Linked DNA regions of Occultella kanbiaonis. Each later gene encodes a partner of the first gene's protein in a complex. Links are inferred from orthologs where the notes say so. Each region holds a gene or a part of one and is shown in the gene's direction. Other genes may lie near its edges.

What was found. The genes of interacting proteins can lie anywhere in the genome.
Region 2: the proteins of mfd (region 1) and uvrA are in contact, whole or in part, in a crystal structure (PDB 4DFC), measured with the Escherichia coli proteins. The link is inferred for Occultella kanbiaonis from one-to-one orthologs.

What each region holds. Positions count from the first base shown.
Region 1 is NZ_CP046175.1:4,306,175-4,310,488, reverse strand. What follows is about bases 49-4,296. They hold mfd (transcription-repair coupling factor), read left to right. Parts: upstream 49-385; coding sequence 386-4,096; downstream 4,097-4,296. Other genes in these bases: GKS42_RS19825 (LCP family protein), read right to left, coding at 49-208. Outside these bases: more of GKS42_RS19825, read right to left, coding at 1-48. UniProt on the Escherichia coli protein: Couples transcription and DNA repair by recognizing RNA polymerase (RNAP) stalled at DNA lesions. Mediates ATP-dependent release of RNAP and its truncated transcript from the DNA, and recruitment of nucleotide excision repair machinery to the damaged site.
Region 2 is NZ_CP046175.1:2,444,865-2,448,406, forward strand. The notes cover bases 1-3,476. They hold uvrA (excinuclease ABC subunit UvrA), read left to right. Parts: upstream 1-330; coding sequence 331-3,276; downstream 3,277-3,476. Other genes in these bases: GKS42_RS11290 (glycoside hydrolase family 15 protein), read right to left, coding at 1-224; GKS42_RS11300 (NADPH-dependent FMN reductase), read right to left, coding at 3,432-3,476. In the rest of the region: more of GKS42_RS11300, read right to left, coding at 3,477-3,542. UniProt on the Escherichia coli protein: The UvrABC repair system catalyzes the recognition and processing of DNA lesions. UvrA is an ATPase and a DNA-binding protein. A damage recognition complex composed of 2 UvrA and 2 UvrB subunits scans DNA for abnormalities.

The sequences.
Region 1 (4,314 bases):
GGTCGTCGATCCAGTCGATGTTCGCCGCCACCCGGTTCTGGATCACCGCGATGGTGGCGATGAGCCCGCCGAACAGCACGACGACCAGGCCGGCGGCCACGATCAGGGCGACCCGCGTGCGGCTGAGCCGCTTCCGCTTCGGACGCGGTCCGCTCTCGGGCTCGGGACGCGCGTCGGTCTCGCCGTCGACCGGTGGATCTGTGGCCATGTCTGCAACCTCGGATTCTGGCCACAACCGGCCCAGCGCTCAGGATACAAGCGACTTCCCGCGGCGGGCGTACGCTTGAGGGCGCACCTGACCCGGCCCGAGATTCGGTTCGGGCTCGACGTGTGCGGCAAACGGGAGCCAGTTCCTCTCCCGCACCGCCCTGGAAGGAAGCCTCGCGTGCCCAAGAACCTCACCGGAATCCTGCCTGCGCTGCGTGCCGACGACGGCGTGCGCGAGCTCCTGGAGTCGCTGTCCGCCCGCGGCGCGATCGACGTCTCCGCGTCCGTCGGGGTCCGTGCCCCCCTGCTCGCCGAGCTCGCCGGTCGCGGTACTCGGCCGCTGGTCGTGGTCGTGGCGACCGGGCGCGAGGGCGACGAGCTCGCCGCCGCACTGGCCGCCTACCTCGATCCCGCGGACGTGGCCGTGTTCCCGTCCTGGGAGACCCTCCCGCACGAGCGGCTCTCGCCGCGCAGCGACACCGTCGCGCGCCGCATCGCCGTGCTGCGCCGGCTCGCCCATGCGGAGCCACTCGCCCGCGGAGGGGCAGCGCCAACGCCCGACGGCGGAGCCTCCGCCGGCACGGTGCGCACCGGGGCGGGTGGCTCGACCCGCCCGATCCGGGTGCTGATCCTGCCCGTGCGTGCGGCGCTCCAGCCGGTCGTCGCCGGGCTCGGTGACCTGGAGCCGGTGGCGCTGCGCGCGGGCGACACCGCGCCGATGGAGGACGTCGTGGAGCGGCTCGTGGCCGCCGCCTACACCCGGGTGGACATGGTGGAGCGCCGCGGCGAGTTCGCTGTCCGCGGTGGCCTGCTGGACGTGTTCGCGCCCACCGAGGACCACCCGCAGCGGATCGAGTTCTGGGGCGACGACGTCGAGGAGATCCGCTGGTTCTCGGCCGCGGACCAGCGCTCGCTCGAGGTGAGCGAGGACGGCATCTGGGCGCCGCCGACCAGGGAGATCCTGCTCACCGACGCCGTGCGTGCCCGGGCCGCGGATCTCGTCGAGCGGCTGCCCGGGGCGGCCGAGATGCTCGAGAAGCTCAGCCAGGGCATCGCCGTCGACGGCATGGAGTCCCTCGCCCCGGTTCTGGTGGACCGGATGGAGCCGGTGCTGGACCTGGTTCCGGACGATTCCCTGCTGATCATCAACGACCCGGAACGGGTCCGCCGCCGCGCCCACGACCTGGTCGCGACCACGGAGGAGTTCCTCGCCGCCGCGTGGACCTCGGCCGCGGCCGGGGCGCACACCCCGCTCGACCTGTCCGAGGCCAGCTTCGCCACCATCGCCCAGGTGCGCGATGTCGCCGCGCGCCGCGGGCTCGGCTGGTGGACGTTCGGCTCGTTCGCCGGCGACGCGGAGCTCGAGGAGCTCCTCGACGAAGATGACGAGCTCGACGCCCGCACCGTCACGGTCGCCTCGCGGGACGTGGAGGGCTACCGCGGCGAGACCGAACGGGCCGTCGCGGACCTGCGCAACCTCACCGGCGCCGCCTGGCGCCTGGTGCTCGTCACCGAAGGTGCCGGGCCGGCCCGCCGCATGGTGGAGCAGCTCCTCGATGGCGACGTGCCCGCCCGGCTCGTCTCCGCCGTCGAACCGGCGCAGGGCGACGCCCGCCCGGGCGAGGCCCCCGAGCTGCCGCCGACCGGTGTCGTGCTCGTGACCACCGCGAGCGTGGGCCGCGGCTTCGTCTCGGAACCGCTCAAGCTGGCCGTGTTCACCGAGGCGGACCTCACCGGCCGGGCCGGCACGTCCACCCGGGACATGCGCCGGATGCCGTCGAAGCGACGCAATGTCGTCGACCCGCTCGCGCTGCGCCCCGGCGACTACGTGGTGCACGAGCAGCACGGTGTCGGGAAGTTCGTGGAACTGGTGCAGCGGACCATCGGGACCGGGCGCACGGCCGCCACCCGCGAGTACCTGGTGATCGAGTACGCGGCCTCCAAGCGCGGTCAGCCGGGGGACCGGCTCTACGTGCCCAGCGACGCCCTCGACCAGGTGACCAAGTACACCGGTGGGGAGTCGCCGTCGGTGAACAAGATGGGCGGCTCGGACTGGGCCAAGACGAAGGGCCGCGCCCGGAAGGCGATCAAGGAGATCGCCGGCGAGCTGATCCGGCTGTACTCGGCCCGGATGGCCACGAAGGGGCACGCGTTCGCGCCGGACACCCCGTGGCAGCGTGAGCTGGAGGACGCGTTCGCGTTCGTTGAGACCCCGGACCAGGTGGTCACCATCGACGAGGTCAAGGCGGACATGGAGAAGGCGGTCCCGATGGACCGGCTGATCAGCGGCGACGTCGGCTACGGCAAGACCGAGATCGCCGTGCGGGCCGCGTTCAAGGCGGTCCAGGACGGCAAGCAGGTGGCGGTGCTGGTCCCCACGACGTTGCTCGTGCAGCAGCACTTCGACACGTTCTCCGAGCGGTACGCCGGGTTCCCCGTGGTGGTCAAGGGCCTGTCCCGGTTCCAGAGCGACGCCGAGGCGAGGGCCATCAAGGAGGGCATCAGCGACGGCACGGTCGACGTGGTCATCGGCACGCACCGGCTGCTCACCGGCGAGGTGCGCTTCAAGGACCTCGGCCTGGTGGTCGTGGACGAGGAGCAGCGCTTCGGGGTGGAGCACAAGGAGACCCTCAAGCAGATGCGCACGAACGTGGACGTGCTCGCGATGAGCGCCACCCCGATCCCGCGGACCCTGGAGATGGCCGTCACCGGGATCCGGGAGATGTCCACCCTGGCCACCCCGCCGGAGGAGCGGCACCCGGTGCTCACGTTCGTGGGCGCCTACGCGGAGAAGCAGATCGCCGCCGCGATCCGGCGCGAGCTGCTGCGCGAGGGGCAGGTCTTCTACGTGCACAACCGGGTCGAGTCGATCGACCGGACCGCCTCGAAACTCGCCGAGCTCGTGCCCGACGCGAGGATCGCCGTCGCCCACGGGAAGATGGGCGAGCACCAGCTCGAGCAGGTCATCATGGACTTCTGGGAGAAGAGGTTCGACGTCCTCGTCTGCACCACGATCGTGGAGACCGGCCTGGACATCTCGAACGCGAACACCCTGATCGTCGAGCGTTCGGACGTGCTCGGGCTGTCCCAGCTGCACCAGCTCCGGGGCCGGGTGGGCCGTGGGCGCGAGCGCGCCTACGCCTACTTCCTGTACCCGCCGGAACGCCCGCTCACCGAGACCGCGCACGACCGGCTGCAGACCATCGCCGCGCACACCGACCTCGGCTCGGGCACCGCCATCGCCATGAAGGACCTGGAGATCCGCGGAGCCGGGAACCTGCTCGGCGGGGAGCAGTCCGGGCACATCGCAGGCGTCGGCTTCGACCTGTACGTGCGGATGGTCTCCGAGGCGGTCGCGAACTTCCGCGGCGAGGTGCCCGAGGAGCTGCCCGAGCTGAAGGTGGAGCTGCCGATCGACGCGCACCTGCCGCATACCTACATCGCGCACGAACGGCTCCGGCTGGAGGCGTACACGAAGATCGCGAAGGCCGGTGACCAGGCGGCGATCGATGCGGTCCGGGAGGAACTCGTGGACCGGTACGGCCCGGTGCCGGAGCCGGTCGAGCGGTTGTTCGCCGTCGCCGGGCTGCGGGTCAAGGCCCGTGCCGCCGGGCTCGCGGACATGACCGCGCAGGGCAAGTACATCCGGTTCGCGCCGGTCGACCTGGCCGAGTCCGCGGGGATGCGGCTGAAGCGGCTCTACCCCGGGACCATCCTCAAGCCGGCCGTGCGCACCGCCCTGGTGCCGGCCCCGACGACGTCGCGCGTCGGCGGGGCCTCACTGCGGGACGAGCAGCTGATCACCTGGGTCGGTGACCTGATCGACGCCGTGCTGGCCCCGGGTGCGACGGTCGCCGCCGCGGCGAAGGTGGCTGCTTCCTCGTCATAGCGCCACCACGAGGACAGGCGCCCCGCCGTGAGGAAGTACCTCCCGCCGTCGAGCAGAACCTGCCGCCTGAGGAAGGAATGTAGATCGTCCTTCCTCAGGCCGCGGGTACTGCGTGAGCGACCCGATCGCCCAGTTCGGCGTGGGTGACGCTGGCCGGGATGATAGGGACCAGTTCGAGGTCGTTGTCGGTCCGTCCGATCGGTGACGGCCACGTCTCG
Region 2 (3,542 bases), 1.9 Mb from region 1 along the record:
TCGTAGGTGCGTCGCACGTCGGTCGCGTCCGGGGCGGTGAGGAGCCACCGGCCGTTCTCGGGGGTGCCGAGGAGGTTCGCGAAGCACGCCGGCGAGTCCAGGGCGGGCAGACACAGCCAGTCGATGGAGCCGGTCCGGCTGACGAGGGCGGCGGTGCGGGAGTCGCCGAGGACGGCGTAATCCTCGATCGGCGTGCGCGATGCGGCTGTGCTTGGGCTGCTCATCCCAGCCATTGTTGCCCCTGCCGGTGGACCACGCAGGCGCACGGCGCGCCGAGGCGGCGCCGACACGCCGTCGAACGGTTGTACGATGTCCGAGATTCGACTTACCATGTTGGGCGTGAGTGACACCCTTCTCGTCCGCGGCGCACGCGAGCACAACCTCAAGAACGTCAGCATCGACCTACCCCGGGATCAGCTGATCGTGTTCACCGGGCTCTCCGGCTCGGGGAAGTCCTCGCTGGCCTTCGACACGATCTTCGCGGAGGGGCAGCGCCGATACGTGGAGTCGCTGTCCGCCTATGCGCGGCAGTTCCTCGGCCAGATGGACAAGCCGGACGTGGACTTCATCGAAGGGCTGTCGCCCGCGGTCTCGATCGACCAGAAGTCGACGAACCGGAACCCCAGGTCCACGGTGGGCACCATCACGGAGGTCTACGACTACCTCCGGCTGCTGTTCGCGCGTGCGGGCACCCAGTTCTGCCCGGTGTGTGGCGAGCGGGTCACGGCGCAGACGCCGCAGCAGATCGTCGACCAGCTCCGGGAGATGCCCGAGGGCACCCGGTTCCAGGTGCTGGCGCCGGTGATCCGCGGTCGCAAGGGGGAGTACGCGGACCTGTTCCGGGACCTGCAGTCGCGGGGGTTCAGCCGCGCCCGGGTGGACGGCGAGGTCGTCCAGCTGAGCGAGCCGCCGGTGCTGGAGAAGAAGCTCAAGCACAGCATCGAGGTCGTCGTCGACCGGCTCGTGGTGCGCGAGAACATGCGTCAGCGACTGACCGACTCGGTCGAGACGGCGCTCGGGCTGGCCGAGGGCCTCGTGATCGTCGACCTCGTGGACGCGGACGCCGATGACCCGGGCCGGGAACGCCGGTTCTCGGAGAAGCGCGCCTGCCCCAACGAACACCCGCTCGCGCTCGATGAGATCGAGCCGCGCACGTTCTCGTTCAACGCCCCCTACGGCGCGTGCCCGGAGTGCACCGGGATCGGGACCCGACTCGAGGTGGACCCAGACCTCGTCGTCTCCGATGACGAGCTGAGCCTTGCCGGGGGAGCGATCGCCCCGTGGGCGCAGAGTTCCTCGCAGTACTTCGACCGGGTCCTCGCCGCGCTCGCGGACGACTTCGGGTTCTCCATCGACACCCCCTGGCGGGCCCTGCCGCAGCGTGCGAAGGAAGCGGTGCTGTACGGCAAGGACCACAAGGTGCACGTGAAGTACAAGAACCGGTGGGGCCGCGAACGCTCGTACTCCACCGGGTTCGAGGGGGTCATCGCCTTCCTCGAGCGGCGCCACTCAGAGACGGACTCGGAGTGGTCGCGGGAGAAGTACGAGGAGTACATGCGGGAGGTGCCGTGCCCGGTGTGCGAGGGCACCCGGCTCAAGCCCGAGGTGCTCGCCGTGAAGATCGGCGGCAAGTCGATCGCGGATGTGTGCGCCCTGCCCATCGACGAGGCCAAGACGTTCCTGGACGGCCTCGAGCTCGGCGAGCGGGAGGCCGCGATCGCCGGGCAGGTGCTCAAGGAGATCCACGCCCGGATGGGGTTCCTGCTGGACGTCGGTCTCGACTACCTGTCCATGTCCCGCCCGGCGGCCACGCTCTCCGGTGGCGAGGCGCAGCGGATCCGGCTGGCCACGCAGATCGGGTCCGGTCTGGTCGGCGTCCTGTACGTGCTGGACGAGCCGAGCATCGGCCTGCACCAGCGGGACAACCGGCGCCTGATCGAGACGCTGACCCGGCTGCGTGACCTCGGCAACACGTTGATCGTGGTCGAGCACGACGAGGACACGATCCGCGCGGCCGACTGGATCGTGGACATCGGTCCCGGTGCCGGCGAGCTCGGTGGGCACATCGTGCACTCCGGTGACTACGCCGGGCTGCTCGCCAACGAGGGCTCGATGACCGGGGCGTACCTCTCCGGGCGACGCTCCATCCCGATGCCGGCCAAGCGCCGTCGGCCGGAGAAGGGTCGGTACATGACCGTCGAGGGCGCCCGGGAGAACAATCTCCAGGGTGTCGACGTGTCGTTCCCGCTCGGGTGCTTCGTGTCCGTCACGGGGGTGTCCGGGTCCGGGAAGTCGACCCTGGTCAACACCATCCTCTACAACGTGCTCGCGAACGAGTTGAACGGCGCCCGGCACGTGCCCGGCCGGCACAAGCGGGTCACCGGTCTGGACCAGCTGGACAAGGTCGTGCACGTGGACCAGAGCCCGATCGGTCGGACGCCGAGGTCGAACCCGGCCACCTACACGGGTGTCTGGGACCACGTGCGCCGGCTGTTCGCGGAGACCACCGAGGCCAAGGTCCGCGGGTACACCCCCGGCCGATTCTCGTTCAACGTCAAGGGCGGCCGCTGTGAGGCCTGCTCCGGTGACGGGACGCTCAAGATCGAGATGAACTTCCTGCCCGACGTGTACGTGCCCTGCGAGGTGTGCCACGGCGCCCGGTACAACCGGGAGACCCTGGAGGTGCACTTCAAGGGCAGAACGGTCGCCGAGGTGCTGGACATGCCGATCTCGGAGGGCGCCGAGTTCTTCGCCGCCGTGCCGGCGATCGCCCGCCACCTGAACACCCTCGTCGACGTGGGCCTCGGGTACGTGCGCCTGGGTCAGCCGGCCCCGACGCTGTCCGGCGGTGAGGCGCAGCGGGTCAAGCTCGCGTCGGAGCTGCAGAAGCGGTCCACCGGCCGCACCGTCTACGTGCTCGACGAGCCCACCACCGGTTTGCACTTCGAGGACATCCGCAAGCTGATGGACGTGCTCCAGGGCCTGGTGGACAAGGGCAACACCGTCATCGTGATCGAGCACAACCTCGACGTGATCAAGAACGCCGACTGGATCATCGACATGGGCCCCGAGGGCGGCAACGGCGGCGGGACCGTCGTGGCGCAGGGGACTCCGGAGCAGGTCGCGGCCGTGCCCGCATCGCACACCGGGACGTTCCTCGCCGAGATCCTCGGCACCGACGCGGTGGCCGAGCTGAAGCCGATCACGAAGGTGGCCGACCTCGCCAAGCCGAAGGCTCGCTCGGTGCGCCGGGCGCAGAAGGCCAAGACCGCCTGAGACGGCCCGCCACACCTCGGCCCGGGGTGTGGCGGGCCGGCCTCAGCCGCCCACGGTCGCGGTCGCGAGCGAACCCAACCGGGAGTCGGCGCCGAGCCACACGCCGTCGGCCGCGGTGTGCCGCTCGTCGGAGAGGTGGGGCAGGAGGATGAACTTCATGCGACGGCGGCCACCGATCGCACGGGTGCCAGGGCGTCGCTCCACAGCTCGAGCTGGCCGAACAGCCGCTCCAGGGCAGCGGCCCGGGACGGGGCCGGGCTGAAGCC